3 regions of the Vibrio taketomensis genome follow, and region 3 is predicted to be linked to each of the others. Evidence: riboswitches for the same ligand, from Rfam matches in the RefSeq annotation. Region 3 holds a riboswitch; each other region holds the start of a gene.
The links. A riboswitch is a leader RNA that binds a small molecule or an ion and turns the genes downstream of it on or off. The one in region 3 is predicted to bind thiamine pyrophosphate.

Region 1 (10,646 bases), on a different replicon from region 3:
CAGCCAACAGTTGGTTAAAATGTTCTGCTCCTTTGGCCACACCAGTTTGAAACTCTTCACCGCCATAAAGTTGAATCCAACTGGCGTAAGGGTTGCCCTCAATGCGCGTATTACTGTCTTCAATCAGCATTTTGCCAATCGTGGCATAGCCGATGGAACATGGGGCAAGGGCGGCATAGAGCTCGACTAAATCACCAGTCATGCCTGCATCGAGTACGTAGCGGGTGTAGGCAACAGTGCCAAAATCTTCCGCTTCATTTTCAAGGTCACTTTCTGTCAATCCCCACTGCTGACAGTAACTTACGTGGTGTGCAATCTCAGAGTCGAGTAGGGCATGAACACTTGGTAGTGCACGACGCATATCTTCTAAGGTACGAGCTTTATAAATCGCTAAAGCGTAGGCACGAGCGTATTGCTTAAGAAACAGAAAATCCTGCTTGAGATAGTGCAGGAAGCAAGGCTGAGCCAATTCTCCGCTCGCAAGTTGCTGAACAAATTGATGCTGAGTGTATTGTTGCCAGTCAGATTGGCATGCATTGATCAAATCTTGGTATTGCACGTGAAAAGTCCTTGGTTATTGGTTTAGGTTTGGCACGTAATCTTGTGCTCTGGGTAGAGTGCTAATGATCTTGTGTAAATACATAAATTTGGCGTAGTCGTCGTAGCGTTTAAGATCGACTGCTGATGGGCGTAGTGCAAAGCGAGTGAGAGTGTCATTCCAAGCGCGGTGGTTGAGTTCATTGTTGAGCGTGTCAGGGGAGTAAGCGACAAACTCCTGCCACGATTTTTGAGGATGATTAACGATGTAGGTTGTGGCTTGCTCTAGCGCTGTATTAAACGCTTGCAACGCTTGTTTATCATAGTGGTTCGCGTTGGCGACAAACACCAATTCGTCATAGGTCGGTACGCCATTTTCTTCAGGATAAAACGCTTTTGCTTGGTAGCCCTCCAGTGCTAACTGGTTGGTTTCAAAGTTACGTAGACCACCCCAAATTGCATCGACTTTGCCTGAAGCAAGAGACGAAGACAGCGCCCAACCGACGTTAATGATTTCAACGTCTGAATACTTTACATGTTGCTGCGCAAGCATCGTGCCGATGGTGGCCTCTTCATTGCCCGCGATTGCGATACCAATCTTCTTGCCTTTGAGATCGGCAAGTGAGTCATTGTTGCCATTATCAAGCACCATAAGCGTGTTTAGCGGAGTCGCGATTAAAGTTGCCGAGCGGATCAGAGGGAGGCCTGCTGCCACATCAATCGTCAGGTTAGGTTGGTAGCTAATGGCAAGATCGACTTTGCCTGCGGCGACCATTTTAGGAGGCGTACTTGGGTCTGCAGGCTCTTGAATGTTAACTTTAAGCCCTTGCTGCTCAAAGTAACCTCGCTCTTGAGCGATCACGATCGGGCCATGATTGGGGTTGACGAACCAATCGAGCATTAGCGTTAGCTCTTTATCGGCGGCAAATGCATGGCTAGCAAGCATCGTACTGAGTAGCGCAGATGCTTGGATAAATTTGCTTTTATTCATGTGTTTGATTCCTTTTGTTGGCAACTCTTATGGCTGCTATTAGTTGTTTTCCCAGGGTATGGCGGTTTTAAGTAACTTGTCGGTGATGAAATAGAGTGCGATAGAAAATGCGGCGAGAATAAACAGCGCTGCAAACATTTCATCGATGATCATGCGTGCGTTGGCTTGTAACATCAGATAGCCAAGTCCGGCACTCGAACCTACCCATTCACCAACAACAGCACCAATGGGTGCAATCACCACGGCAACTCGAATGCCTGAAGCGAGTGTTGGTAGAGCGGCGGGCAATTGGATATGTCGCAGCAACTGCCATTTTGTCGCGCCCATGGTTTTAGCGAGATCAAGATAACCCGTTGGGGTGTTACGTAAGCCGTCATAGCAGCAGGTGGTCACTGGGAAAAAAATGATGATTGCCGCCATCACCACTTTGGATGCCATGCCATAGCCCAGCCACAACATCAGCACTGGCGCAATGGCAAATACAGGAATGGCTTGGCTGGCAATCAGAATGGGTAGCAACCAGCGCTTTAGCGGTTCAAACAGTAGCATTTGCAGTGCAAACACAAGCCCCATAGAAAGGCCAAGCAGCAGCCCGAGCAAGATTTCTTGGGCGGTGATCCAAGTGTGTTTGAGCAGTACGTCATGACGGGTTATAAGTTTATTAAATACCTCAAGTGGGGCTGGAAGAATGAAGCTTGGCATCGCAAATGCCATAACGATCAATTGCCAGAAACCCAAAATGACCGCAACGCTGATCAAGGCACGAGCGAAAGCATGAGAGGATCTGGCGCTGCGGTCGATCTTGGTGGGATTTAACTGGCTGAGATCATGCATAGTCCTGCTCCAATTGATCTAAAATCGCTTGTTGCAGCGAGGTGCATTCTGTATCGAGAGTTCGCGGTGGCAAGCTTTTTGGCACATTCAAAGATTGCACTTTGGCCGGTGTGCCGCGCAGTACATAAAGTTGTTCGGCAAGGCGCACCGCCTCTTGTGGATCATGGGTAATCAGTACCACGGTTTTTCCAGCTAATAGCTTGGCAGCTAAACCTTGCAGTTTGTGCCTCGTCACGGCATCCAGTGCTGAGAATGGCTCATCCATTAATACGATAGGCTTGTTTTGCATCAGGGTTCGAGCCAATGCTACCCGTTGGCGCATTCCTCCTGAGAGCTGAGCCGGTTTAGCGTCAGCATAGTCAGCTAGCCCTACCTGCTCTAAAAGCTTCAAAGCTTGCTCTTGTGGGTGAGGTTTACTCTGTTGGTTAGTGGCAAAGCGCATACTTAAACAGACGTTATCAAGCACGCTAAGCCAAGGTAGCAACAGGTCTTGTTGTGCCATATAGGCGACGTGGTGACTCACTGGCCGCTCGTCAGATGTGAGTAACACACCTCTTGTTGTGACGTTGTCACTCGGTAGGCCGGCTAGGTAGCGTAGTAGGGTGGTTTTTCCACTACCACTACGGCCGAGTAACACCGTCCATTGCCCTGCGGGGATAGTCATATCAATCCCCGATAGTGTTGGTTGGGCGTTATCTTGATATTGCAGGGCAAAATGCTTGAGTGTGATGCCTAAAGGAGCCTCAAACATCAGTTTGGGTTCCGTTGTCACGTTTACCAAAATCTGGGCCAGCGAAGAAGTGATGTACCGGGCCGTGGCCGTGACCAATCTGCAATTCATCCGCATGAGCTATTGCTTGTGAGATATATTGCTTTGCCAATTCTACTGCGGTTTGCATCTCATTGCCTTGCGCAAGGTAAGAGGCGAGGGCGGAAGATAGCGTACAGCCCGTACCGTGGGTGTTTTTGGTCGCGCAGCGTTTGGCGCTGATCAAATGGACTGATTCAGTCTGGATCAAAAGATCGTTACTATTTTCATCTTGTTCCAGGTGTCCACCTTTTAATAGCACCGCTTTCGCTCCTAGGGCACGAAGATCTTCGATCATTGCTGTCATTTGATCTTGATTGTGTGGCACTGCAAGCCCAGTTAAAGCGGCACCTTCCGGTAAGTTAGGGGTGATGATGTCTGCCAGTGGAATTAGCTCTGTTTTTAGAGTGCTAATTGCTGATTGTTCAAGCAATAAATCGCCGCTGGTGGCGACCATGACAGGGTCAATGACCAAATGTTTCGGTTGGTATTGTTTTATCTTGTTGGCAACCACTTTGATGATGTTCGCGTCGGCTAACATACCCACTTTGACTGCGACAATATTGAGATCGCTAAACACGGCATCTAATTGGCTTTCAACATGCTCAAGTGGTATCGGAAAAATAGCAGAGACACCTAAGGTATTTTGTGAGGTGATGGCTGTGATGACAGAACAGGCAAAGCTACCAGTGGCTGAGATGGCCTTAATATCGGCTTGAATACCTGCGCCGCCGCCGCTATCCGAACCTGCAATGGTCAGTACAATCGGTGTATGAGAGAAAGAATGGGTGGTGTTGGCTAATGTCGCCATGGTCGCTCCTTTAACTGCACGTAAAGGAACCAACTTTGGCTAATTTGATAAGTGCAGCTAAGGCTGAGCTTTCAATAGGGCTCGACAAATGAGACCAAGAGCAAAGTGATGATAGTTCCCTACGCCAGTGCTAACTGAATCAGGTTCAACGGGTCTCGAAATTCGATCTCAGCCGCTGCGCTTTTGCGCTTTGGCCCCCCGACTATGTTGAGCTGATCATAACAGCTCGCGATATTGTTAGTCTACGCGTTTGTCTGACATCAGTATGCCCAGAGCGATCACAATTGAATTATGGATTGCTATGTATTCTGCGTGATAGCAAAAGACACCAAAACAAAAAGGGCTGGAAGCCCTTTAAAATATCGGAAGCATGAAGCCGTTTACGGAAAGATGATCAAGGCTAATTGATGATAAAGTGCGATCCGGATCAATGAAGAGTGCGAGCCCCTTGATCATGCTTTCGAGTTTCATTCCAACCTTGTGCGGCCATAAACTGCACGTGAGATTCGATCACACAGTCTGACTCTTGTTGCCATTTGAGTTGTGGTTGCTGATTGCAAAACTCTAACGCCAGCACGGTCAGGTGTTGTAAGCGTTTCATTGCCCAATCTTTGAGTTCGAGATCTGCCGTCGGTTGGCTAACGCAAGCTTGCAGCTTGCTGCTGGCGAACTGCAGGTACTGATAGGCCGTGGTGGGGTCTGAATAACGTAGACCTTGAAAGATTCGTAAGCAGCCATCTAACCAACAGGCGATGGCTTTGCTTTGTAATTCACTTACGCTCGGCCCCCAAACAGAATCCGGAGCAGAGTGGATCAATGATTGCAGTGATTTATCTTGATCATGCTTTCGGTGTTGATACCAGTCGCTTATCGCGTCTACCCAGGATTCTAATTGGATCATGCTGCATTATCCCATTGTTTAACAAAGTGATTAGGACCAACTTGTTCTATACCCTCTTGCATTACTGCGCTGGTGGCACGAATTTGATCCGCTGCTATTGAATAGTCTGGCTCAGTTTTGACTAAATGACCAAATGGAAGATCAGGATCCGGCACTGCAGAAATCAATAACTTGGTATACGGGTGTTGTGGATTGCTAAGGATCGCTTGGGTGTCTCCCCATTCTACTATTTGCCCTTTGTACATCACTGCCGTTTCCTCTGCGATGTAATGGGCAGTCGCAAGATCATGGGTAATGTATAAAAATCCAATGCCCAGCTCTTGCTTCATTCGCTGCATGAGATTGAGTACGCCTAAACGGATGGACACATCCAGCATTGAGGTTGGTTCATCAGCCAGAATCACTTGCGCACCCACCGCTAGTGCTCGCGCTAAGTTCACGCGTTGACGTTGACCGCCACTCAGTTCATGTGGATATTTTTTTAGTGTATCGGGTGCGAGCTCTACTTGTTCAAGAAGTTGTTGTAAGCGCTCAGGAATGTCTTTGTCACTTTTGATCTGTTTGTGAATTTTGAGTGGGCGAGTGAGGTGGTGTTCGATGGTATGGGTTGGGTTCAGCGAGCCAAATGGGTCTTGAAACACCATTTGTACTTTACTGCGATAATCGAGAACCGCTTTGCGGCCATGAATATCATCAATATTTTGCCCATTAAATAGGATTTCACCACTGGTTGCTGGATAGACTTTCGTGATCAATCGTGCACAGGTACTTTTACCACAGCCTGACTCTCCAACGAGAGCTAGGGTTCGCCCTGCATAAAGGTTAAAGCTGACGCCCTGCAGTGCTTTGAAGCGCTCGACCGAAGAAAAGCCCCCGCCAATGGTGAACTCTTTAACGATGTTATTGACTTGAATGATAGGTTCCATCATACCAGCGCTCCTTCTGTTTGGTGTTTACCCTGGTGAATATTGGGAAAGGATGCCCATAGCTTTTGTGTGTAGGCGTGTTTAGGATTCTGGCGAATTTCTCGTGATGTGTTGACTTCAACTATTTCTCCATGGCGCATAATGGCGATGCGATCGCAGAGCTGAGTCATTAACGCTAAATCGTGGGTGATAAATAGAATTGAGAAACCAAACTCTTCACGCAGTTGGTAAATTTGCTGCAAGATCTCTCTTTGCACCACCACATCAAGTGCTGTAGTTGGCTCATCCATAATGATCATTTTTGGATTGAGTGACAGTGCAATAGCAATCACGAGGCGTTGACGCATACCGCCACTGAATTGATGTGGGTATTCGCTCAAACGTTCTCGAGGAATGTTCACCAAATCAAGCAGTTGTTCAGCGCGATGTTTCGCTTGGGCTTCGCTCATTCCTTGATGGTGACGCAATACATCAGCAAATTGTTCTTGTACTGATAGAACAGGGTTTAGTGAGTTCATCGCACTTTGAAATACCATCGCGATTTCACTCCAACGAATGTTGTTGAACTCGTTCTCTGGTAGTTTGAGAATGTTGCGACCTTCAAACTGGATTTGTCCTCCGGAAATGATCGCTGGTGGCTTATGTAGGCGGTTAATGGCAAAGGCGATGGTACTTTTGCCACAGCCGGACTCTCCGGCGAGACCAAAAATCTCACCTTTCCCAATATCAAAACTCACTGTTTTTACGGCGTTAAAATCACCATGATCTGTAATGTAGTCGACGCACAAATCGCGAATTTGAATAATCGGGTCAGCATGAAATGCATGCTGTAAAAAATGTTGGCTCATAACGATTCTCGATTGATAAAGAGAATGATTATCATTAACTCTTGATTTCAATCGGAAAAGAAGCAGGGCGAAAAAGAGTGAACCTGATCGAAAAATATTGTTGAAAAAAGCACCGTTATAACAGGATTAATGCGGCTAAGGCTGGTGTTTTATTGAGCTTTACGTGATCTAGCTCAGGTCGGATTTGTTTGGGGGAATCTTTTAAATGTACTGCGCAATTTCGGTGGGTGCAAAGCAAATAATAGCGATTTTATTTTTTGATATTTGAACTATTACCAAAATCACAATCTCGATTTAATACGCTTAACAACACTAGGGTGGGTTTGTTAAGAATGAGCTCGTCCAAAGCATGGTTTTATCGGAGGTTTTTATGTCCATTAATTCATTAGACCATGATGAAATGACAAGCATTGCAAACAAGTGGGATTTCACGGAAGAAGTAGAATCACATAAGCCTGCATCAATGGTTAAATCTGCTGAAGCTCGTCGTCGCATTGAAGCGTTGCGCGAGATTCGTGAAAGTGGTTTAACGATTGAAGAAGCTCGCGAACTAGGATTGCTTCACTAAACTGCAACTTGTACTAACATTCCGTAGGGTGGCTATTTCATAAGCCACCCTTTGTGTTTTTTAGAGCTATTCACGCTTTCTACTCTCTACATTCGCGTTTGATGTGATATATTTCCGCCTCGTATTTTTTTCGAGATCTAACTATGTCGGTAAATTTGTCGTTGTTACCCGCAGATGAGAAGAACAAAGTTGAGCTGGATAAGCAGGCTGCGTTCCTCGTGTGGAAGCTCAGAGAAGCTAAAGCAGGACCTGATGAGATTGATCAACAAGCAGGTAAGATCATCGATGATGCTGAACGTACTTGGTTTACTGAGTGCGTGGTGAAATACAAACGACTTATGGGTGTTGCGTAAGCCCAAGCTCTACCTATAACAAGGTATGAGAGGCGAAATTGAAAAGCCTCGAATTTTTGCTAAAATCCTTCGCGTTAAATTTAAATTAAGAGAGATCGTCCCGATGGGAAGAAGTTTTGAAGTGCGCAAAGCCTCTATGGCGAAAACTGCAGGCGCAAAAATTAAAGTTTATTCCAAATACGGTAAAGAAATTTACATGTGTGCGAAAAACGGTGGTTCAGATCCAGATATGAACCTATCACTTCGTCACCTAATCGCGAAGGCGAAGAAAGACCAAGTACCAGCACACGTTATCGAAAAAGCACTAGACAAAGCTAACGGCGGCGGCGGTGAAGATTACGTACCAGCACGCTACGAAGGTTTCTCTCCAGGCGGCGCTAGCGTAATTGTTGACTGTCTAACAGACAACGGTAACCGTACTTTCCAAGACGTACGCCAATGTTTCGTGAAAACAGGTGCGAAGATCGGTGTTGAAGGTACTGTTTCTCACATGTTCGCTCACCAAGCTGTATTCCAGTTCAAAGGTGAAGACGAAGAGTCAGTACTAGAAGCGCTAATGATGGCTGACTGTGACGTGACAGACATCGAGCTTGAAGACGGCATTATCACTGTTTATGCGCCAAACACTGAGTTTTTCAAAGTGAAGACGGCTCTAAACTCTGAGTACCCAGAACTAACTCTTGACGTTGAAGAGATCACTTTCGTTCCTCAGTCTTACCATGTAATTGGTGCTGACGATCAAGAGAAATTCCAGAAGTTCCTAGATCTTCTAGAAGATTGTGATGACGTACAACAAGTTTACCACAACGCTGAAATCTAATTTTAGCGTTTGAAAAACGAAAAGGCTTCGCGATTGCGAAGCCTTTTTTATGCCTAGAGCACTATGGTTATGCAGGTTTACGTGAGCGTGTCACCAGCGTGTAGAGTGTAAATAAAATCCCCAGCGTGACCGCCAGTTGCCAGCCGCGCAGGAAGGTACGTTCTAAACCCATCTCATTTGCACCAATATAGAGCTGAATTGGCAGCATGGTTGCCAATAATGCGTCCCCATGAAGGTCGCGTAGCTTGAAATCTGCCTTCGCCATCATGCTGGCAAGCATAAAGATTAAGCCTCCTAGCAACAGGGTATAAACACCAATATTGGCCTGGTGACCAGAAAGCACCAAGGTAAAAATAAACGCCAGTGCACAACCGCCTACTTGAGTGATAAAACGTCGCTCAACCACTTGGCGAAAGGCATCCGCTTGACTTTGGGTGGCTGCGGCAATGACTGGAACCATACAGAAGGTGGCGGATAACATATTCACTTGGAGCAAAAAGGCCACGCCAGAGCCAATCAGTGCCAGTGACAATAGTCTCTGCTGCGCACTCACAGGTGTGGGCTTAAATTGCGGTGGCTTGCCCTTGCTGACTACTGGAAATAGCGCCACAGCAGCTTTACACACACAGGTCGTGATGACCATGGCGATCAATATTTCGTGAATGCGGGTCGTCATATCAGCGGTCGTATGTTGGGCAAAAACGATCACCAAAATCCAGTTAAAGGTCGGCATCAGCATGGCGCCCATTTTGGCTGGAGTATTGGCTCGTCGGCGCATCCAATCAAAGAACAGTAAGCTGATCGTCCAGATGATAAAAGGATGTTGAGAGAAGGTATTGCTCACTACCAGCGCACAACTGGCCGCCGCCAGTGTCGGGGCAAAGGTACGCGCTAAACCTTGCCATGAGTAATCTTTTCCCTTTGTCATGATGATGGTTGGATAGAGTGCCAAATACACCGGAGAGGCAAGGTTGAGCAGCTTACCGAGTAACATGCAGACAGTAATCGCAAGTGTGATGCGCAGCGCTTCATTGCGCTGCGAGGCATCATCGAACAAGTTTAGTGAGAGTCGTGTCATACTCATTACCTAAGATCGGTTAGTAGATATAACGAAATAGCGCGACGACATGCATCCAAACAAGGCTGATGGTATCTATGATGGTTGAGCCATTTTGGACCGATACAGAAGCGCGAGCTCCCGAAATTAATTGATCAACCGAGTGTGAGTCTTGATTATCGAGTTGAATGCGCACACGGATCTTTTGTTGTTCACGCACCCAGCGGGTATCGTTAACCACATCAACTAACTGGCCATTGCTGTTGTCAGTATCGCGTATGGCTCGTTCTTGGCTAGCGATATGGCCACGAAACACTTCTCCAGGAATCGCGTCAAAGGCGATATATACCGGATTACCATCAGTGAGATGACGAATGCCTTTTTCATTAAAATCAGCACTCAGCCAAGCGTCAGATTCGTTAACCAGTAGCAGCGCCGTAGTGCCTTGGCTGATATAGCTGCCGCTTTGTAGTTGTAAGTTGGTGACCACGCCATCGGTTTGCGCAATGATGTGAGTATGCTGTTCATCAAGCTCTGCACCTGCAAGTTTGGCTTTTGCGAGTTGAATCGCTGCATTGCTGTCGTTATCGGCAAGTTGCGCTTGAATACGCAAGACTTCAGCTTGGGCAGCGAGCTGCGCACTTTTGGCCACGTTGACGTTAAGTTGGCTATCTTCCACGGTTTGTGTTGTGGTTAACCCTTTTTGGTACAGCGCACGGTTGCGTTTTAGCTTTGCCTCGGCATTAGCAAGTTGTTCTTGGCGTTGCAATAGAGTTTGCTTGCTGGCGCTTAATTGTTGTTGATTCGCGAGGAATGTTTGCTCTGCTTGAGCTAATTCCGCTTTTGCTTGCTGAACTTTGAGGCGGTAGCTTTGATCATCAAGGGTAAAAAGTGTTTCACCAGCGTGCACGCGCTGCCCATTAGTCACTAATACTTTTTCAATCACGCCAGAAGTTTCAGGTGCAATAGTCGCAATAGTGCGATGCATTGAGGCTTGGGTAGTAAAGGGTGCGATATTATCGGCTGCTACCAAGAACAGCGAAAAAAGGATGGTGGTGCCAAGCACTGCATAAAGAAGGTATTGGTAGAATTTTTCTGTCATAAACATCTCAATATTTGCTGTGATATTTACTTCCTTGTTTCAGTATTCCTTGGCTTTGTCATATAGACACTATATAACTGTCCATTAATG
Region 2 (10,646 bases), 300 kb from region 3:
ACAAAATAGATGGGCGGTATCAGTAATGGTATCGCCTTTTTCATATCTGCAATATAGGAACTGAACAATGAAGAAACGAGTAAACCTTTTCTACCTAAGCCTGCACAATTACCGAAATCTAAAAGGGATCTTGGGCTGAAAGCGGCTCGACTGGGCGGCACCCTTGGAGCACGCCTTGGCGGACCTTACGGTTTGATAGCCGGTTTTGCTATTGGTCTTGTGATTGATGAAGTGTTGGATGGTTAGGAGTGTTGTAAAAGTAGGGATGGAACGTCTCTACTTTTTTATTCGTAACCTAATTTTCCCCATTGTGTTTGCGCCCGTTCCAAGCCGTTATTACCTGATCAAAACGTTCCACGTACTTACTCAAGGCTGATATCTAATATCAAGTTTCCTTTCGAATAAAGAACAATATATTAACGGCACTATTTCGACTTTATTTCGGTTGTTTTAAGTTGCTGTTTTATTAAGATTAAATTGGAGGCATTATGGCAAAGAAAAATCAACGTGGTCTTATCGAGACGCTTGATAAAACCTTATCGATCCTAACCGTATCGTCAGTGTGATTCGTTTGGGTCAGCTCTTTATCTTGTTAGATAAAAAGGTAGGGCGATCAGTTACACGGAACTAAATGCGGATAAGCAGGGTAAAACGGGGGGATGCCGATGATTGCACGAGTAAGATCATCGAATCATCGAAAACAAACCCATTTTAAACTTTGGCAATGGTAACTATGTTCGTTGTTCTGCGATAGAGGTTATTGAAAACAGTAGTGGTCCTGAATACAAGGGATTAATCATTCGGGGTGAGGGTGATGCGATACTAGCATTCCTTGCCATTTCTACCGCTGAGAAGCGTGATTTAGCAGTGAGCAATTTGCACGCTGTACTAGAAACTACGAAAGTGGCAAATTTATTCAGCCTGATCTGGCTGGTATTTTTAATTAACAACCGAGGTAAATATTATGAACACAGAACTACAAGTAAATCTTAACAAGCTAAAATTGACATCAAAGATGCTGTCTTCAATGCACAGCCTGTTCGTTATAACGGTGATGCTGATCGTTTTATTGGTTTCACTGGAAGGTGATTGATGAAGCTGACTACGAGTTAGGTGATCGTCAGTACCTAAAGAACAGTATTGCTCACCGCCTTAAAACCACTTTTGGAAAGATGGTAAGCGCAAGACGAACTGGAGCTACAAGCAAGTGATAGAAGTCGCCGAGGATGCGTTTAAGTACATCAACAAGTAAGAGTGAACATCGATTTAATACGGTCTAGCAAACCACTGCCTTCGGGCGCACCATTTCATGCAAGTCTTTTTCCAAAATTGTCTCCATAGAGCACCTCTTTAATACCAATCTTTGTTATACCGAGCTAATGGGTAATTAAAGATGAACATTTTCGAGCAAGAAGCTAAGAACAACTATCAACTTATGCGTCAGACAGACCGTGAAGTTGAAGATTTCCTAGTAGACACATTCTCTAACAATCGTTCCTACATACTGGATGATCAAATCGCCAAGTTTCAGCAAGAGTTGCGTACTCGTGAGGAAGCGAAGAAAACCGTTGATGAACAGGTGAAACGCTATTTCGAGGGACTACGTTCTGCACCATGGGCTGCGATGCGTGGAAAAGGTAAAGCAGTACATATCGCGATTGATTCTGAGTGGGTCTTTAACCCTGAGACGGAGAAAAATGACATTCTCTGTTATTCGTATTGTGTTCAGGTCGGTGACAAGTCTTTTAAAGGTGTGAAGCACACGGAGATGGCTAAGTTGATTAAAGAGTGCCGTGATCAAGGTCTATCGAAAGATGAGGAAATGCTAAAGCGCAAACAACTAGCTAACAGCACTAAGGGTTACAAGGTCAATTTCGACAAGTTCATTCAGGAGTTGCTAATTAAAGCTAAGGCTCGTGGATTTATCGACGAGTGGCCTGAGCATACCTTTATTTATGCTCACTTTTACGTGCTGACATTGCCTCATTTGAAGAGTTCTGGAATATCGGTGCGAAGAGTAAAACCATAAGAATTCTTTCACTGCGGTACAAGGCTCGATCACTTCGGGGCGTGGTTCTTATGGCATTGACTTAGCATCTATTGGTCGCAGTAAGTACAAGACTGAAAACACCAAGTTCTATACAGGTTCGAACAATACCTTTGAAACCAAGGTGCGCTTCATCGACACATTGTTGTTAAGCAGTAAAGCCTCGCTTGATGACATCGGTGAGCTAGTGGGCATTCCTAAGATGACATTGGCTGACGGTATGATCTCTCGTATGGATGACTTGTATTGTGAAGATCAGAGCTTGTTTGATCGCTATGCCGTTCGTGATGCGGAAATTGCCTTGAAGTATGGCTTACAAATGCAGAGGTTTGCATTGGTCGATATGCGTGAAGATACGGGGCTAGAGCTGAAGCAGTTACCCTCGACACATGGAAACTTTACTGTGTCGTTGTTCAAGCATACGTGCGGTGGTGTGAATGAGATGCACGAGTTCTTAGGGTACGAGAAACGTAAGGGTGAGTATTACCACGCTAAGAGTAATGGGATACGTAAATCTGTCAAGATAGCTAAGACAGTGAGCCGTGAGTATACCGACGCACTAGCTATGAACTGTTTCTATGGTGGAGCGAACTTCGGAGCGTACTTTGGGGTAACAGAGCAAGGTGATTATAACGATTACGACTTATCGGGTGCTTACACGACGGCATTGGTCGATATTCTCGAAGCTGACTATCTAAACTCATTTGAGTCGAAGAACATTGAAGATTATCTCGGTCACACCATGGGCTTTGCTTATGTACGTTTCAAGCATCCAGAGGGTACAAAGTGGGGCTATTACCTTGTCGTACAGACTTGCGTGGTATCTATTACCCTTTAGAGGGGCAACGTATGTGACAGCACCAGAGTTGCAACTGGCTTATGATGCAGGTGTAGAAATTGAGATTCTTCACGGTCAGGTGATTCCGTGGAAACAGGGTTCGGTATCTCAGTTCAAGGCGTTTACTAAGATCATTCGTAAGCAACGTTCTAAGTATAAAAAGAGGGTAATGAGCTGTATGACCAGCTTTGGAAGTTGATTGGGAATACCCTTTACGGAAAGGTTGGGCTGGGACTTCGGGAAAATCTGGTTTCGATGTCTCATCAGGGTTAAGCAGTAAGATCCCATATTCGCCAGTGACCAATGCGCATTATGCTGCTCATGCTGCGGGCTTTGTTCGTGCCACAATGATGGAAATTATCCGCAAGCTAACGATGGATAATGATGTGCAAATTGTCAGTGCAACGACAGACGGATTTCTTACCAATGCCACGTCTGAGCAATTGGAGACCTGTCTAGATGGTCCATTAGCAAAACGGTTCCAACGTATCTGTAAAGAGGTTAGCGGTGAAGACATGATGCAACTCAAGCACCATGCGAAGCAGATTATCTCGATGAAAACGCGTGGGCAATTAACTACTGAATTGGGTAATACCAAGCCAGTATGTGCTAAGGCAGGGTTAAACCACCGAAAGGCGTTAACGAAAATGCTTGGATGGTTGAGTTGTTCTTAGACCGCTATCCGAAACAGAAGATTGAACGTAGTCATTTGGCTTCAGCTCGTGATATGTGGTTAAAGGAAATGGACTTGGTTAGCATCCACACCGAGCAAACGCTGAATCTTGAATGGGACTTTAAGCGTTGTCCTATAAACCCACGTATAGTGAAAGTTCGTCACCCTGTTAGCGGTGAAGTGGTAGAGCATCTATCGTTCGATACTGTTCCATGGAATACCGTTGATGAGGGTTTAGACGCTCGCACTTACTTCGACGAATGGCGTGTAAATAACTGTTTAAAGGGAATGGATGATTGGGATAACTGGATGGACTTCTACAAGGTTCGTCGCTACCTCAAGGGCACAGGTGTTAAGTACTTAGAAGATGGCTCAGAGGGCATTTTAAGGTGCAGATGTTACGTGCAATCACTCAAGGTGGTTGGGGCTTACCCGCTGTACCGCAACGTGCCCACGAGGTCACTATGACAAGTTGGTTGCGATGTTTGATGCAGATGGTATCGAGAGTATCGCCAAGCAAGATCTGGCGAACAGCAAGGGACGTAAATTGCTTGAATCAGCGTTACCGATTACGACTCGTATGTTGTCACTATTATCTTGGTTTGTTCGCAAGTATCCGACTGTAGATTTGACATTGGTGTTTCACCCTGACGAAGTTGATGAAGCAGTGTTGATGCTGGAAGACTACAAAATGAAATGCACTGAAAAACTTGTTGCTTAGTATGCGGTAAACGAATGAAAGCCTGATTCCGTAAGGGGCAGGCTTTTAGCTATCATTAAATCACTTAGTTTAGAAGATGATGTTTTTAGATGTAGCAGTACTAGTGAAATAGCCAAAAACAAAAGCTTAATTGATAAACTGATTCAATATGAAAAACACTGATTTTAAGGTCGAGAGTTGGTAAAATACGAGAAATTGATTCTTTGACTTTTAAGAGGTTTACATTGGCTGGCAGCTCATCTGTATATAAAAATATATCCCAAAAGAGTATGATTTAACTGAAGAAAAAAGAGATGAGTACCGTAGAATCTCTCAACAATCAAGGCTTGCTCGCTTGGCAGCAGATGAAGGAAGTCAAAGTCTGTTCACTCAATCAATCAACCACTCTTAAATTTAGAAGCCTTGATGCCGAGGCTAGAATCAAATGGTCTTCGTAGCTTGAGCCTTTTCTCTGGTGGTGGTGGATTGGACTTAGGTTTTGACCTTGCTGGTTTCGAGCATGTTGCATCGTACGAACTTATTCCTATTTGCAAAGATACTCTTCAGCGTAATAGACCTGAGTGGAATGTCTATGCTGGTCCAGATGAAGGTGATGTATCAAAACTGCTTGGGAACGTTACAAAGGGATGGTAGACATAATTCAAGGTGGTCCACCATGTCAACCATTTTCAGTTGCTGGGTCTCAAAAGGAGAAGATGATGAAAGGAACATGTGGGAGAGTTTAATCGTGCTGTAAATACGATCAAACCGAGAGCTTTCGTAGCAGAAAATGTGTTAGGGCTCTTGAATCCTAAGTTTGATGGATTTGTGCAAAAGTATATTTATGAACCATTGAGTGATTATCACATCATAAGATTTGAGATGCACGCCTCTGATTTTGGCGTTCCTCAAGTGCGAAGACGAGTGTTTTCGTAGGTTTTAGAGATGAACAGTGCTTTCAGCGCTTTCAAATTCCAACACCAACCCACAATAAGCATACTTTTGATACTAAGAATCGAGTAATCCCATTTGACGATTTACCTGAAACAATGGGGTTAGACAAGCTCTCGGTTAAAAGATATAGGTGCTGATGGTTTTCTCCAACATTAAGAAGTGGGTTTACGGGGAAAAAATACGACATCTATACTTAATAGCGCTGCAGGTCAAAAACTTGGGGCAATATGGAAATTTGGCCCAATGGTATTCAGGCTAGCCGGAAAAGGCATCTAGCTTTCCTGCGAAAGATGACCATTTTAGGTTAAGTGTTCAAGATGTAGGGATTATTCAAGGATTTCCTGAAAATGGGAGTTCGCTGGAGCGGTTTATCAAGTATTAGGTCAAATCGGTAACTCTGTTGCTCCACCTGTAGCTTATCAAGTTGCAAAAATGTTGCAGAAGCATTGAAGTATTAGATCTTAATATGGAGCCAGATTTAGTCAATCTGACTTCAAGTTAGATACTACATAGCAGATCGAACCATTTCTCTAAGTGCTTGAGCATGATTGGCTGTTATTTTTGGAAAACTTTCAAAATATGTAAAAGGGATGTGAGGATTGTTTAATGTACTTCCTCGTTTAACTAGGTACTCGCAACGAGACTGCAAAATTTCTAGCATACGTTGAGGCGAGTATCCATTCGAATGTCCTGCAATGAAATGTACTCATGCTTTTCAATTGCATTTTTGTAACTTCTTTGCGTCTTGATATGTATACATGGTTTTTGTCCAAGGATGTTATACATATCCTCTAAAGTTAGACGTGACGAAGCTATCTCCGACATTCTGAAGTCAGGGAGATGTATTCAGATTTTTCTTGTATCCATGGCCTCATCATCTCTGGAGATGCATAGACATAATATTCTGTTCCATTAATGAAAAATCCAATTAACCAATGTTTGGTTCTCCACTTTTCTATATGGTCAGGACCAAAGTCTCTTACTGTCGTTACAGACCCTTTGGATGTTGTTTTAAGCTCAAAGGCGATTTGATAACCATGAATGTCTAAATAGGCGTCAACACCCGATCGTCCCTCGTTTTCATCTTTATATAAGCCGAAAAGATTTCGCATCGCTTCTTCTCGAACATCATCTTGAAAGTTTCCAGCCATAGCCATACCACGCATAATTAATAATTTGATTCAATCATCTAAGGCTATGTTTTTCAATTGATTAATTTTTATTTGTTGCGCTTCACTTCACTATTTTTCACTAAATTTCAAACCCTGATAATGATAGGATTGCAGCGCGACGACTATGAGTGATTACAAGAGTGTCATTGTCTGCTGAATGTGTTGGAAGATTCTCGGTGGGATGGTTTTGCTAATCGTTAGTGGAATTGCCGCAATGTATCCATTGCTACATACATAGTCGGAAATTTAGCCCCGAACTTAGACGTGGTGCAAGTTGGTCAGTGATTCTCGATACGACTTGTCGATGAAATTCAGTGGTGACCACATTGCTGTACATTAGCTTGCGAAATCTCCATACGGTACAAGCCAACATAACCAAGGGTTGTATTCGGTTATATCTTTATAGAGCGTAACCCATGGATTCCAAATCCGCGTGTTGGGAGTTCGAATCTCTCCACCCCTGCCATCTTCTAAAGCCTCAGCAGTAATGCTGGGGCTTTTTTACATCTGTTGCTTTTGCAAAGTAAGTGTTGGGAGCCTGTGCGCAAGCCCGGTCGAATCTCTGAAGTGCCAGCCCAGTTCACCCCTGCCATATTTAAGCTCTAGACTAGACGTCCCCGAAGAAATGCTGGAGCCTTTTTCGTTTCTGGCAGAAACGAAATTAGAACGTTCGATATCTAAGGTGTCTCTCTTTGGGGAATAAGTTTTAACCTTTTCTGTTATTCTATATTTCAACTAATCCTTTTGGTTCTAAATTCTACCGTCTATTCTCTTTTGCTCTTCTTTGGTAGCCATTACGCAGCGTGTATCTAAAAACTACGGTTAAAGTGACATCCGTAACTTTTAAAATCTCAAACAAATTACTAAGGTAATATCAGTTTAGAACTCTCGAATTTCTCTGAGTTATGACTACAATATAGCCAAATTGTCGAGGGGGATTTATGGGACAACTTTCCATTTTGGGTTACATAGCTTTGGGAGGCGCATTTGGTGCTTGTTCTCGCTATTTAGTCTCTGAACTGTGCGTTATGCTTTTGGGCCGAGGTTTTCCCTACGGTACTTTAACGGTGAATGTCGTTGGCTCTTTTATTATGGGTCTACTAATCGCCGCGTTTGAAAGTGAGATTATGTCGATTGAGCCTTGGCGCCAGATCATTGGTTTAGGCTTTCTTGGAGCCTTAACCACATTTTCTACATTCTCTATGGATAACGTGTTATTGATGCAACAAGGCGCGTTCTTAAAGATGGGTCTGAACGTTATTTTAAATGTGGTGTTAAGTATTTCAGCCGCATGGTTGGGTTTCCAATTACTGATGAAAGCCAATATTTAGGTCGGAAATTGGATGTGGCCCGCTTTGTTTAGCGCCAAATTTTGCTTATAATTTCTTCACTTGTCGGAGTGCCTTTTGGCTGAGACCGTTAATTCGGGATCCGTTGAACCTGATCAGACTAATATCTGCGAAGGGAACAGGAGAAGATTCACTACCAGAAATAACTCTATTTCTGTCTGTTAGTCTACATATCGATGTCGTATTAGGTTATTACAACCTTTATTCGAACTCTTCTGTCATATCGTTCCGTCAAGCATTTTTATCCCAAACGTTTTTAATAAATGAGCAAGGAAAAATGCTATGTCGAGTCGCAAGCAAGCGAGATTGGAAGCACAACAGTTTATACAAAGCCTTTCAGTCCAACCTTACCCTAATTCTCAAAAAATCTATGTTGAGGGCTACCGCCCTGATGTTCGCGTTCCAATGCGAGAAATTTTATTGGCGGATAGTTTGGTAGGAGACTCCAAAGAAGCCCCTGTATTCGAGCCTAATGAACCGATACGCGTGTATGACACCTCAGGACCATATACAGACCCTAACTATCAAATTAACCTTTACAGTGGCTTACCGAAGCTAAGAGAAGGATGGATTGAAGAGCGCGGTGATACCGAAGTTCTTCAATCCGTAAGTTCTACCTACACCAAACAACGTCTATCCGACGAAACATTAGATGAACTTCGGTACGGCAATTTACCACGCATAAGACGTGCTACTGAAGGTAGATGCGTTACTCAAATGCACTACGCTCGTAAGGGAGTGATTACTCCTGAAATGGAATATATCGCATTGCGAGAGAATATGGGGCGCGCCCAATATCGCGATGAAGTGCTAAATCAGCAGCATTCAGGCCAAAGTTTTGGTGCCAATCTACCCCAAGACATCACACCAGAATTCGTGCGCAAAGAAGTCGCGGAAGGACGGGCAATTATCCCTTCAAATATTAACCATCCTGAATCAGAGCCGATGATCATTGGACGTAACTTTTTAGTGAAAGTGAACGCAAATATCGGTAATTCATCGGTTTCATCTTCGATTGAAGAAGAAGTAGAAAAGCTAGTTTGGGCAACTCGGTGGGGAGGTGATACCGTCATGGATCTGTCTACTGGGCGGAATATTCATGAAACGCGAGAATGGATTTTACGTAATAGCCCAGTACCAATTGGCACCGTCCCTATGTATCAGGCGTTAGAAAAGGTAAACGGCATCGCGGAAAACCTTAGTTGGGAAGTGATGAGGGACACCTTGATTGAGCAGGCAGAGCAAGGGGTGGATTACTTTACTATTCATGCCGGATTGCTACTTCGCTATGTTCCAATGACAGCAAAACGAGTGACAGGGATCGTATCCAGAGGTGGCTCCATTATTGCCAAATGGTGTTTAGCCCATCATCAAGAAAGTTTTCTTTATACTCATTTTCGTGAAATCTGTGAAATTTGCGCCAAGTATGATGTCGCGCTGTCCCTTGGGGACGGACTGCGCCCTGGTTCTGTGGCTGATGCCAATGATGAAGCTCAGTTTGCTGAGTTGAGAACGCTGGGTGAGCTCACGAAAGTTGCTTGGGAATATGACGTACAGGTGATTATTGAAGGCCCTGGTCACGTACCAATGCACATGATCAAAGAAAATATGGAAGAGCAGCTTGAGCACTGCCATGAAGCTCCTTTCTATACTCTCGGTCCATTGACGACCGATATTGCGCCGGGTTATGACCACATCACCTCAGGCATCGGTGCAGCAATGATTGGATGGTATGGTTGTGCGATGCTGTGTTATGTCACGCCCAAAGAGCATTTAGGATTGCCTAATAAAGAAGATGTAAAAACCGGTCTGATTACCTATAAGTTAGCAGCACATGCTGCTGATTTGGCAAAAGGGCATCCCGGAGCACAGGTGCGTGATAACGCATTGTCTAAAGCGCGGTTTGAGTTCCGTTGGGAAGATCAATTTAACCTTTCACTCGACCCTGAAACTGCAAGAGCTTTTCATGATGAAACCTTACCTCAAGAATCAGGCAAAGTGGCTCATTTCTGTTCGATGTGTGGACCAAAGTTCTGTTCGATGAAAATTTCCCAAGAGGTTCGTGAATACGCGAAAGACACGAATCAGGTGGTAGCGGATCAAGCGATTTCAATTCAATTGCTTGATAATCCACTTGAAGGTATGCGCCAAAAGTCAGAAGAATTTCGTGCAGCGGGTTCTGAACTCTACCATCCAGCAATCTCATCAGAGGCGGAATAATGATGGTGGAAATACGTATCCCTAAAGAGCAGTCGGAGTTAATAGCGCAAGTTCAACTTGCGTTATCTGCAGCAAATAACCAAAACTTTGATACCCAATACGTCGCTGTTGTCGAAAGTTATAGTAATGATTGCCAGGTTGTGACGAATACTTTTTGCCATAGGATTGGTAGCGATCTGTGGCAAATCGACTCGAATGAATGCGATTTCTATGTTCAGTATCAGCATCCCTGTAATTCTCTTTTTGTTGCAGAGCATCATATCCTAATTGACGTTCGTGATAATAATCAGACGTTAGATATTTGGGTACATCCACTCAGTGGAGAAGTAAGAGCCTTACGCTCAAACACAAACGTGAGAGAAACTAAGCAGCATCTTGCTTGGCTATTGGTGCTGCTTGCTCTTGATTTTCCACTTGAAGATGCGTTGACGGTTGCTCGAGCAAAAAACAATGTTCCACGTGAAACATGGCCTAGTAAGTATTGTGATTTTCCGACTCCTGTATTGCATCATGAGGCTTTGGGTATCTCAGTTGGGTGGCGTCAGTGTGAAACCCCAACTGCTTTTCATCAGTTATCTGAAGGGAGTTTAGGTCTCTATCCTGTGGTCGATAGTGTTGAGTGGGTCGAACGCTTACTCAAGATGGGCATTAAGACTATTCAGTTGCGAATTAAGGAACCAGCAACTGAAACTC
Region 3 (10,646 bases):
ATTTACCGTGCGTTATCGCTTAATGAAGGATCTCTATCTTGAAGCGGTATCGGGCTTAGATAGTGCGGTCGATCTGTTGTATCAGTTTGAATTTAACTAAGGGGCATTTATGCAGCATCTGGTCTTTGTTTACGGCACTTTACGTCAAGGGGAAAGTAATCATTCGTTTCTTTCTCAGGCGCAGTTTTTAGGTCAGCATGAAACACCACCAGAATATGCCCTTTATGATCTTGGGGCCTATCCTGCCGTAGTAACAGGACATCAAGTGATCATCGGTGAGGTGTATCTTATTGATCAAGGTATATTAAAGTCGCTTGATGAGCTGGAAGATGTACCGATTGAATATCGTAGAGAGTTAATCGAGACCCCATATGGCCAAGCTTGGATATACTTATATCAAGATGCCTCGCAATTAGACGTACTCATCTCATCAGGAAACTGGTGTCAAAGAGTATAATCTCGCATAGGGGCTCTCACACAAGGGGGAAATATGAACTGGAAATTGTTAGCTGTTACATTGCTTTTAGTTGGTTGCGCGTCGGTCACGCCGTCTTTGTCTAATGATCCGTTGGCATGGCAAGAGTTTGGTCAACAGCAGGCGTTAGATGGTCAATTGATGCTGTCTGAGAGTAAAATTGTGAAGCACTCACTATCGGGTGATGTGAATTCAGAGCAGTACAAAGCCTATCTTGATGGTTACCAAATGGGGCAAAAAACTTACTGCGAGCAAGATGCGAGAATGCTCGGTACAACGGGTAAGCCGTATCGTGGTATCTGTGATGATATCAATCCGTTCTTCCGCTCTGACTATGAAAGCACGTATTTCGAGCTATAAAAAGAAAAGCCAGCGAAAGCTGGCTTTTTAGTCTTTGTTGATAGCGACGTTTATTTTTGCGCACGCTGGTAAGATTCTAGAATCTCTTGGCGCGCCGCTTCGGCATTTGCCCAACCGTCGACTTTAACCCACTTACCCGTTTCCAACTCTTTGTAGCGCTCAAAGAAGTGCGTGATTTGTGCTTTAAGCAACTCTGGTAGGTCGCCCACATCTTGAATATGCTCGTACTCTTTTGAAAGCTTGCTATGTGGTACAGCGACGACTTTGGCATCTTCGCCAGATTCGTCGGTCATTTTTAGTACTCCAACAGGGCGGCAGCGAATGACAGATCCCGGCATTAATGGATATGGAGTGGGTACTAAGACATCAACCGGGTCACCGTCTAATGACAGAGTGTGGTTAACGTAACCATAGTTACAAGGGTAAAACATCGGGGCAGACATAAAACGGTCTACAAATACCGCGCCAGAGTCTTTATCTACTTCGTATTTGATGGGATCAGCATTAGCAGGGATCTCAATCACCACATAGAGATCATCAGGAAGTGATTTACCTGCTGGTACGTCATTTAAGCTCATGGTTATATCCTTATATTGATAAACGACAGTCATAGTCCGATGCTTCGATGTTGGCGTGCATTTTTATATCAACTGTCGCTGAGTGACTTATTGTTATGACCAGTCAAATGCTTGGTCAAAAATGCGTCTATTACCTTAAAGCGAAATAGTCATTAATGTAAACAAACTGTTGGTAAATTGAATGAAAAAAGCGCCCTAAGGCGCTTTTTATCATTTTGTTTCATCACGATAGAGTTCGAGAAACTCTTCGACTTTGTTGACCATGTTTTCTGAACCTACGAAAAATGGTACACGTTGATGCAACTCTATTGGTTTCAAATCCATAATACGATTGACGCCATCAGAAGCGCTACCACCGGCTTGCTCGATAATAAATGCCATTGGGTTGCACTCATAAAGTAAACGTAGCTTGCCTTGAGGGTGGCTTTGTGTACTTGGGTAAAGATAGATACCACCTTTAAGCAAATTACGGTGGAAATCCGCTACCAGTGAGCCAATGTATCGTGAGGTATAAGGACGTTTGGTGTTGGCATCGTTTTCTTGGCAGTACTTGATATACTTTTTCACACCTTGTGGGAAACGAATGTAGTTACCTTCGTTGATCGAGTAAATCTGCCCATCTTTTGGAATCATCATGTTCTCATGTGATAAGCAGAAAGTGCCAAGCGAAGGGTCGTACGTGAAACCGTTCACACCGTTACCTGTCGTATACACCAACATGGTTGATGAACCGTAGATGACGTAACCCGCGGCAACTTGCTTATTGCCCGGTTGTAAAAAGTCTTCTTCGGTCGGCGGTGTACCAATCGGTGACACGCGGCGATAGATCGAGAAAATCGTGCCGACTGACACATTGACATCAATGTTGGATGACCCATCTAGAGGATCCATCAACACCACATATTTTGCGTTTTTGTTCAGTTCCTTGTTAAAGGCAACCGCTTCATCTTCTTCTTCACTTGCCACACCACACACTTGATCGCGAGCTTCCAATGCGGCTTTGAATTTTTCATTGGCGTATAAATCGAGCTTCTGTTGTTCTTCGCCTTGAACATTTTCGGCGCCGACTGAACCGGTAATATCAGCAAGACCAGCCTTGTTGATTTCACGGTTCACGATTTTTGCTGCTAAGCGGATAGAAGCCAGTAGCGATGAAAGATCACCACTTGCGTGCGGAAAGTCTGCTTGTTTCTCGACGATAAATTCGCCAAGGGTGCGCATTCCTGACATGGTATTTCCTTTTTTAGTATTAACCATTGGGCTAGTGAGTAGATAAGGACATGAATGTCTCATTTACTCGGTTGGTTGTTTTGTGAACAACACATTTTTTATTAAGTGTAAGACGGGAATCTTTTATGGTAATGAACTAATTGATTGAGATCTCAATTTATTTACTTTGTTCAGCGTGTGATTTGCAATGTTGAATTTGTGGCGAGCACGGTGATAAATCAGCTTATGTAGCCACAAAAGGGTGATCAAAATGGTTCGCTTTTCATCTATTAATCGCCATAATGAGGCGGTATTTTTCGCGTAGAACAAGGTTTAGTTTATGCATATTCATATCTTAGGGATCTGCGGTACTTTTATGGGCGGCGTGGCAGTGTTAGCGCGTCAATTGGGTCATAAAGTCACCGGTAGTGATGCCAACGTTTATCCGCCAATGAGCACCATGCTTGAATCTCAAGGTATTGAAATAATTGAGGGTTTCGATCCTTCACAACTCAATCCCGCGCCTGATTTAGTGGTGATTGGTAATGCGATGAGTCGTGGCAACCCATGTGTTGAGCATGTACTAAACAACAACTTGCGTTACACCTCTGGCCCGCAGTGGTTACAAGAGTTTCTGTTGCATGATCGTTGGGTATTGGCTGTCTCTGGTACTCATGGCAAAACGACCACGTCCAGTATGCTGTCTTGGGTATTGGAAGAGTGCGGATACCAACCTGGATTCTTAGTTGGTGGTGTGCTGGGTAACTTCGGTATTTCTGCTCGACTGGGCGAAAGTATGTTTTTTGTCGTCGAAGCGGATGAATATGACAGTGCTTTTTTTGATAAACGTTCGAAGTTTGTTCACTACCACCCACGCACATTAGTGATGAATAACTTAGAGTTTGATCATGCCGACATTTTTGATGATCTTGAGGCGATCAAGCGTCAATTTCACCATTTAGTGCGTACCGTTCCGGGTAATGGGCGCATTCTTGCGCCGGTCAATGATCCTGCATTAGCGGATGTTTTACAGCGTGGTTGTTGGAGTGAAACTGAGTTTACTGGTGAACAAGCCGATTGGCGTGCCGAAAAAATTGCCAAAGACGGTTCCGAGTTCAAGGTGCTATTCCAAGAACAATATGTTGGCACTGTGAAGTGGGATTTAGTTGGCGATCACAACGTAGATAATGCACTTATGACGATCGCAGCAGCGCGTCATGTTGGCGTCACGCCTGATTTAGCCTGTGAAGCTTTAGGTAAATTTATCAATACCAAACGTCGCCTTGAGTTAAAAGGTGAGGTGAATGGCATTACTGTCTTTGATGATTTTGCACACCACCCAACCGCGATTGAACTGACTATGGGTGGTCTGCGTAATAAAGTCGGCGATGCGAAAATCATTGCGGTGTTAGAACCTCGCTCAGCGACGATGAAGCGTGGCGTGCATAAAGAAACCTTAGCCGCGTCTTTACATCATGCTGATCAAGTCTTTTTATACCAACCGCCGGGTATCGAGTGGTCAGTACAAGATGTGGCAGAGCAATGCAGTCAACCAGCTTCTAGCAGCGACGACATTGATCAATTGGTGGCGCAAATCGTTGCTGCGGCTAAACCGGGTGATCATATTTTAGTGATGAGCAACGGCGGCTTTGAAGGTATTCATGGCAAGCTATTGGCTCAGTTAGCAGAACAGAGAGCTGAGTAATTAGCTGAATAAAGAAATTGGAACAACGTGAATGAGTAAACCACAAGCGAAAGCGATCACTTTAGCCTTCACGGGCGCATCCGGTGCGCCTTATGGGTTGCGCCTGCTTGAATGTCTGCTTGCCGCCGATTATCAAGTGTATCTGCTGATCTCTTCTGCCGCTCGAGTGGTGCTAGCGACCGAGCATGGCCTAAAACTGCCAAGCGGCCCTGCTGCGGCCAAGCAAGCATTGGTCAAACATCTAAACTGCGATCCTGATAAGCTGGTGGTGTGTGGTAAAGACGATTGGTTTTCACCAGTTGCGTCAGGTTCGGCGGCACCAAAGCAGATGGTGGTATGTCCATGTTCAGCAGGCAGTGTCGCAGCAATCGCTCATGGCATGTCTGACAACTTAATTGAGCGTGCGGCCGATGTGGTGATGAAAGAACGCGGGCAGCTCCTGCTGGTGGTGCGTGAAACGCCTTTCTCCACTTTGCATCTGGAAAACATGCACAAGTTATCGCAGATGGGCGTGACCATCATGCCTGCCGCACCCGGCTTTTATCATCAACCGAAAACCATCGAAGATTTGATTGATTTTATGGTGGCGCGCATTCTCGATCACCTTGGTGTCGAACAAGGCCTAGTGCCGCGCTGGGGTTATGATCAGCGCTGTTAATCATTTGGCGTCTGTACATCAAACCGTTTCAAGACCCTAGTGAGATTTCGCTGGGGTCTTTTGCAAATGATCAACGTAGCTATTCGTTAATACAATGGTTAGAATTCGTCGGTAACTCATCGGGGAGCTGTATATTGCATGGCTGAGATTGACCAACGTCTGAACCCGTGACCTGAACCAGATAATGCTGGCGTAGGAATTGAGTCAGGGAAATGAATAATTACGGATAACTCCACCTCGACCTCAACCCTGTGCCGCTCAAAATTGGAGAGCGAACAGTGAAAACCTCTTTTGCAGCCCTTGCAGTGGCTTGCGCATCTTTTTCTGCTTTTGCTGCAGATAACACACTAACTATTTACACCTATGATTCTTTTGCGGCTGATTGGGGACCAGCACCTGCGGTAAAAAAAGCGTTTGAAGCGCAATGTGGCGGTTGTGAAGTCAACTTTGTTGCTTTAGATGATGGGGTATCGATTCTTAACCGTTTACGTCTAGAAAACGGTAACAGCAAAGCGGATATCGTTTTAGGCTTAGATAACAACCTAATGGCAGAGGCAAAAAAAACCGGTTATTTAGCGGAGCATTCGGTCGATACCTCACACGTGACGATTCCGGGTGGCTGGCAAGATAAAACCTTCGTGCCTTATGACTTTAGTTACTTTGCCTTTGTCTACAACAAAGAAAAGCTCACAAACCCACCGAAGAGCTTAAAAGAGCTGGTGGAGCAGCGTGACGATCTTAAAATCATTTATCAAGATCCGCGCACTTCTACCCCAGGGCAAGGTTTTATGCTGTGGATGAAGTCGGTGTATGGCGATGATGTGTCGCAGGCATGGCAAAAGATCGCAACTAAAACTGTCACGGTAACGAAAGGCTGGTCGGAAGCTTATTCGATGTTTCTAGAGGGTGAAGCAGACATGGTGCTGTCTTATACCACCTCTCCGACCTACCACATTATTGCTGAAAACGATCAGCGTTTTGCTGCTGCCAATTTTAGTGAAGGCCATTACACCCAAGTGGAAGTAGCAGCCAAAGTGAAAGGCTCGGCTCACCCTGAGTTAGCTGATCAGTTTATGCAGTTTATCCTCAGCGAAGAATTTCAAGCAGCGATGCCAACGGGCAACTGGATGTACCCGGTGACCGATATCAAATTACCACAAGGCTATGAGTCACTGACCGTGCCAGCAAAAGCATTAAGCTTTACTTCTGATCAAGTGGCAGAAAATCGTCGCGCTTGGATTCGTGAATGGCAAAGCGCCTTAACTCGCTAAGGTGTTGGCTTGAATCGTACCCCTAAAATTGGGCTTGTGGTCGCGATCGTTATCGCGGCCTTTGTCTTTTCTGCGTTGGCAGCACTGTTGGTTGCGGCGCCATCGCTCAATCTATTGTCAGTGTGGCAAGATCCTTATTATCGCCATGTGACTGAATTCAGTTTTTATCAATCCTTTCTCTCAACGCTCATAAGCGTTGGCTTTGCGTTACCTGTGGCGCACGCACTTGCTAAACGCAACTTCAAAGGTAAACGCATACTGCTAAGGCTGTTTAGTTCAACCTTAGTGCTTCCAGTGTTAGTTGGCGTGTTTGGCTTGTTGGCTATTTACGGTAATTCAGGAATTTTCGCCGACATTTATGCCTATTTGGGTGAGGAATTGCCATTTTCTATTTATGGTCTCAATGGCATTTTGCTGGCCCATGCTTTCTTTAATCTGCCGTACGCCGCGCGTTTGTTATTACAAACTCTTGAGTCGATTCCACAAGAGCAACATAAATTGTGTGCTCATTTAGGGATGAGCCAATGGCAAAAATTTAAATGGGTGGAATGGCCGCGGTTGCGCCAGCAATTACCGCATGTGTCTGGTTTGGTTTTTATGTTGTGCTTTACCAGCTTTGCTACGGTTATGGCTTTGGGCGGCGGGCCCAAATCAACCACGATTGAACTAGCCATCTATCAAGCGATTAAGTTTGATTTTGACCTGCAAGCAGGGGCGTTGCTGGCCATTTGGCAAATGGTACTTTGCGGAGGTTTAGCATTGGCGATTCAGCGCATAGCTAAGCCTGTAGCAGTGACGAGTGGCTCTTTTACTCAGCAGCAATATTTGGTTAACGATACGTTTGCTTGGCGTTTGTGGGATAGCATTTGGATAGTCTTGGCGAGTTTATTAGTGTTGCCACCGCTTCTCGTCGTGGTGTTCAGTGGTGTTAATGCACAGTTGTTCACCGTACTTTCGGATGAGCACTTTTGGCATGCATTGCTTGCATCATTGCAGGTGGCAGTGGTAGCCAGCGTGATCGCGTTAGCTGCAGGCCTGGCAATTCTGACCACCAGTCGCCGCTTGCGCTTGAACAGCAATAATCGTAGCGCCGATCAGATAGAGTTGATTGGTACCATTATTCTTGTGACACCAGGCTTGGTGATTTCTACTGGGCTATTTTTACTGCTGCGCAATTTTACTGATGTGTTTAGCATGGCCTTCTTCATTGTGGTAGCGGTGAACGCATTAATGGGGCTGCCATACGTGGTGAAGACGCTTGCACAGCCGATGTTGCAAATTGAGCAGCAATACCAATATTTGGCGGCCAGTCTTGGTCTGCGCGGTTGGCACCGATTTAAAGTGGTTGAGTGGCGTGGGTTGAGAAAGCCGATGGCGCATGCGTTTTCAATCAGCTTTATGCTGGCGATTGGCGACTTAGGGGCAATTGCTTTGTTTGGTGGGCAAGAGTTTCGCACCTTGCCACTGTATTTATTCCAACTATTAGGTAGCTATCAGATGGAGGCGGCAGCGGTGGTATCGCTGACGTTACTGCTATTAAGCGTGGGCTGTTTTACTTTGATTGAAAAATTGTTTAAAGCCGAGGCAAAGGTGAACAATGTTAGACGTTAAGCAAATTCACTATACCTATCACGATCAGGCGTTTGATTTTGAACTGCAGGTTGAACAAGGTGCTATTTGTGCATTGATGGGGCCAAGTGGTGCAGGTAAATCAACCTTACTCGCATTGATGGCGGGTTTTATTGAGCCTCTCAACGGCGATATTGTGGCGGCTGGAAAGTCTGTGGTTGGTAAAGCGCCGCATCAAAGACCGATGGCGATGCTGTTTCAAGAACATAATCTTTTTGCTCACCTGAGTGTGAGAGAGAACATTGGCTTAGGTTTGCATCCTGGGTTGAAGCTCAATCCAACACAGTGTCAATTAGTTGAACAAGCGGCACAACAAGTTGGTGTAGGAGAGCTACTTAATAGATTGCCAGAGCAATTGTCTGGTGGTCAGCGTCAGCGAGTCGCACTTGCGCGCTGCTTTGTTCAACCGCATTCGATTTGGTTACTCGATGAGCCGTTTTCTGCACTTGATCCTCTGTTGCGAGAGGAGATGCTGGGGTTAGTGAAGCGTTTAGCGACTGAACGTAATCTTACCGTGGTGATGGTGACGCATCATGTCAGTGACGCGCGAGCGATTGCCAGTGATTTTGCGTTTATTCATCATGGCCAAGTCGCGGTTGCCGATAAAATTAGCCAGTTAACCACTGAGCATCGCAATACGGCATTGGCGGCGTTTGTCAAAGCCGGACATTGATAGTTAAAAAAACAAAAAAGGTTGCCAAGTGGCAACCTTTTCTTCATTCGAAACAAACATGGTTTGCTTATAAAGCTTCGTCGTTTAGCTGTTTCAGAATTTGGAAAATTTCACGAAACGCTCTTGGTGGCTTGTTCGATGATTTTTCTTTCGCAGCTTGGCGAGCAAGTTGGCGTAGACGTTGACGGTCTGCTTCTGGGTATAACTCCATGACTTGGTCAATTGCCGCATCGCCCTGCTCAACCACACGATCACGCAACTGTTCTAGCTTGTGTAGAACCGCCGTGTTTTGTGAGTGCTTGTTGCGAATTTTATCTAGCGCAGCTTGAATTTGCTCTGCATCTTCAAATTGCATTAGTTTACCGATGCGCTGCAGTTGGCGACGACGCGCTTCGTTTTTAAAGCGTTGTGCATCGAGTACCGCGTCTAGAAGATCTTCACTTAGCGGCATTTTCTTTAGAGTAGATGAACTGAGGTCAACTAGCTCTACGCCAAGCTTTTGCAATGCTTCCATATCGCGTTTCATCTCGGATTTACTAACCCAGATGATCTCTTCTTCCGGTTCCCATGGCGCTTTCTGATTTTTACGTGCCATTTATTTTGCCTTATTTGACTATCTATTCCTCTATTTTAACAAGAATCGTGGGGAGAATGCGAAATTCTTGTTATCCTAGAAAGAATACTCACGATAATTTAGATGAAATATGGACGTAAAAGAGCAAGTTGCTCAGCAACGCGCTGAGCTAGAAGCGGCAGTTGCGAAAGCGCTGGAGATGGCAGCGGTCAAAGCTGACGCTGCTGAAGTTGCCATTACTAAGTCGACTGGCTTAAGCGTTTCTACTCGCATGTGTGAAGTAGAAAACGTTGAGTTTAACAGTGATGGTGCCCTAGGTATTACGGTTTACCGTGGTCAACGTAAAGGCAGTGCATCTACGTCTGATCTAAGTGAAAAAGCGATTCAACAGACAGTATTGGCGGCATTAGATATTGCCCAGTACACGTCAGAAGATCCGTACGCAGGTCCTGCGCCAAAAGAATTGATGGTGCAAGAAATTCCAGATTTGGATCTGTTCCATCCTGATACGCCAGACCCTGATTACGCCGCTAAAGTTGCGATTGCTGCTGAAGAGCGAGCATTGGCCTACAGCAGTAAAATTAAACAAAGTGATGGTGCAAGCTACGATAGCCATTACGGGGTAAAAGTTTACGGTAACAGCCATGGTTTATTAGCGAGCTATGCGAGTAGCCGCCACAGCACCAGCTGTTGTGTGATTGGTCAAGGTGCCAATGGCGAGATGGAGCGTGACTACAGCTATACTATCGCCCGTCATAAAGACGAATTGTGGGCACCGGAAATCGTGGGGCAACAAGCGGCAGAAAAAACCATCAGTCGCCTTGATGCCAAACGCTTAGCAACGGGCAAATACCCAGTGATGTTCGCCGCTGACGTTGCCACTGGGCTACTTGGTCACCTAGTGATGGCGATCAGTGGCGGTAACCTTTACCGTAAATCTTCATTCCTACTTGATCATCTTGGTAAGCAGATTTTGCCGAGTTGGTTCAATGTTTCTGAGCGTCCACATATCCTACGTGGTTTAGCATCAAGCCCATTTGATAGCGAAGGTGTTTACACCCGTGATACGGAAATTATCACCGATGGTACGCTCGCGACTTACCTGCTAACCAGTTATGCAGCGCGTAAGATGAACATGATACCGACTGGCCATGCGGGCGGTATTCACAATTGGTTTGTACAATCGACAGGACAAAGCTTTAAGCAGATGCTAAAAGAGCTGGGCACTGGCTTATTGGTAACGGAAGTGATGGGCCAGGGTGTGAATGTGGTCACCGGTGATTACTCTCGCGGTGCCGCCGGCTTTTGGGTTGAAAATGGCGAGATTCAATACCCAGTATCGGAAATTACCATTGCCGGAAACCTTAAAGAGATGTTCCAGCAAATTGTTGCTGTTGGTAGTGATGTCGAAACCCGTTCACAAATTCAAACCGGCTCAATCCTGCTGGAATCACTAAAAGTGGCAGGCGAGTAGCTTTAGTGAGCATAAAAAATCCCAAGCTTTGGCTTGGGAT

Region 1: another riboswitch for thiamine pyrophosphate. It lies ahead of thiD (bifunctional hydroxymethylpyrimidine kinase/phosphomethylpyrimidine kinase); the one in region 3 lies ahead of thiB (thiamine ABC transporter substrate binding subunit).
Region 2: another riboswitch for thiamine pyrophosphate. It lies ahead of thiC (phosphomethylpyrimidine synthase ThiC); the one in region 3 lies ahead of thiB (thiamine ABC transporter substrate binding subunit).

The regions. Positions count from the first base shown of each region.
Region 1 is NZ_AP019650.1:5,149-15,794, forward strand. It holds gene tenA (thiaminase II) at 1-559, opposite strand, end outside; gene Vt282_RS13815 (ABC transporter substrate-binding protein) at 575-1,528, opposite strand; partial or broken gene Vt282_RS13820 (ABC transporter permease) at 1,568-2,293, opposite strand; gene Vt282_RS13825 (ABC transporter ATP-binding protein) at 2,355-3,113, opposite strand; gene thiD (bifunctional hydroxymethylpyrimidine kinase/phosphomethylpyrimidine kinase) at 3,106-3,981, opposite strand; TPP riboswitch at 4,081-4,192, opposite strand; gene Vt282_RS13835 (transcriptional regulator) at 4,409-4,882, opposite strand; gene Vt282_RS13840 (ATP-binding cassette domain-containing protein) at 4,879-5,811, opposite strand; gene Vt282_RS13845 (ABC transporter ATP-binding protein) at 5,808-6,656, opposite strand; gene Vt282_RS13850 (PA3496 family putative envelope integrity protein) at 7,027-7,224, shown strand; gene Vt282_RS13855 (DUF3283 family protein) at 7,368-7,577, shown strand; gene Vt282_RS13860 (YebC/PmpR family DNA-binding transcriptional regulator) at 7,681-8,397, shown strand; gene Vt282_RS13865 (DUF2955 domain-containing protein) at 8,465-9,475, opposite strand; gene Vt282_RS13870 (HlyD family secretion protein) at 9,495-10,556, opposite strand; gene Vt282_RS13875 (LysR family transcriptional regulator) at 10,644-10,646, shown strand, end outside.
Region 2 is NZ_AP019649.1:2,921,593-2,932,238, reverse strand. It holds gene Vt282_RS21260 (hypothetical protein) at 965-1,093, shown strand; gene Vt282_RS20705 (hypothetical protein) at 1,394-2,029, shown strand; gene Vt282_RS20700 (hypothetical protein) at 2,172-2,885, shown strand; gene Vt282_RS20695 (hypothetical protein) at 2,899-3,084, shown strand; gene Vt282_RS20690 (hypothetical protein) at 3,074-3,559, shown strand; gene Vt282_RS20685 (hypothetical protein) at 3,541-4,026, shown strand; gene Vt282_RS20680 (hypothetical protein) at 4,040-4,279, shown strand; gene Vt282_RS20195 (DNA cytosine methyltransferase) at 4,685-4,912, shown strand; gene Vt282_RS21740 (DNA cytosine methyltransferase) at 4,906-5,004, shown strand; gene Vt282_RS21735 (DNA cytosine methyltransferase) at 4,991-5,194, shown strand; gene Vt282_RS20180 (PDDEXK family nuclease) at 6,025-6,363, opposite strand; tRNA gene Vt282_RS13600 (tRNA-Trp) at 6,763-6,850, shown strand; gene crcB (fluoride efflux transporter CrcB) at 7,326-7,715, shown strand; TPP riboswitch at 7,770-7,868, shown strand; gene thiC (phosphomethylpyrimidine synthase ThiC) at 8,016-9,953, shown strand; gene Vt282_RS13585 (thiamine phosphate synthase) at 9,953-10,646, shown strand, end outside.
Region 3 is NZ_AP019649.1:2,624,783-2,635,428, reverse strand. It holds gene tamB (autotransporter assembly complex protein TamB) at 1-100, shown strand, start outside; gene Vt282_RS12190 (gamma-glutamylcyclotransferase family protein) at 110-457, shown strand; gene Vt282_RS12185 (DUF2799 domain-containing protein) at 491-835, shown strand; gene ppa (inorganic diphosphatase) at 886-1,413, opposite strand; gene fbp (class 1 fructose-bisphosphatase) at 1,624-2,643, opposite strand; gene mpl (UDP-N-acetylmuramate:L-alanyl-gamma-D-glutamyl-meso-diaminopimelate ligase) at 2,963-4,327, shown strand; gene Vt282_RS12165 (flavin prenyltransferase UbiX) at 4,359-4,985, shown strand; TPP riboswitch at 5,096-5,201, shown strand; gene thiB (thiamine ABC transporter substrate binding subunit) at 5,264-6,256, shown strand; gene thiP (thiamine/thiamine pyrophosphate ABC transporter permease ThiP) at 6,266-7,867, shown strand; gene thiQ (thiamine ABC transporter ATP-binding protein) at 7,854-8,558, shown strand; gene yjgA (ribosome biogenesis factor YjgA) at 8,626-9,153, opposite strand; gene pmbA (metalloprotease PmbA) at 9,263-10,606, shown strand.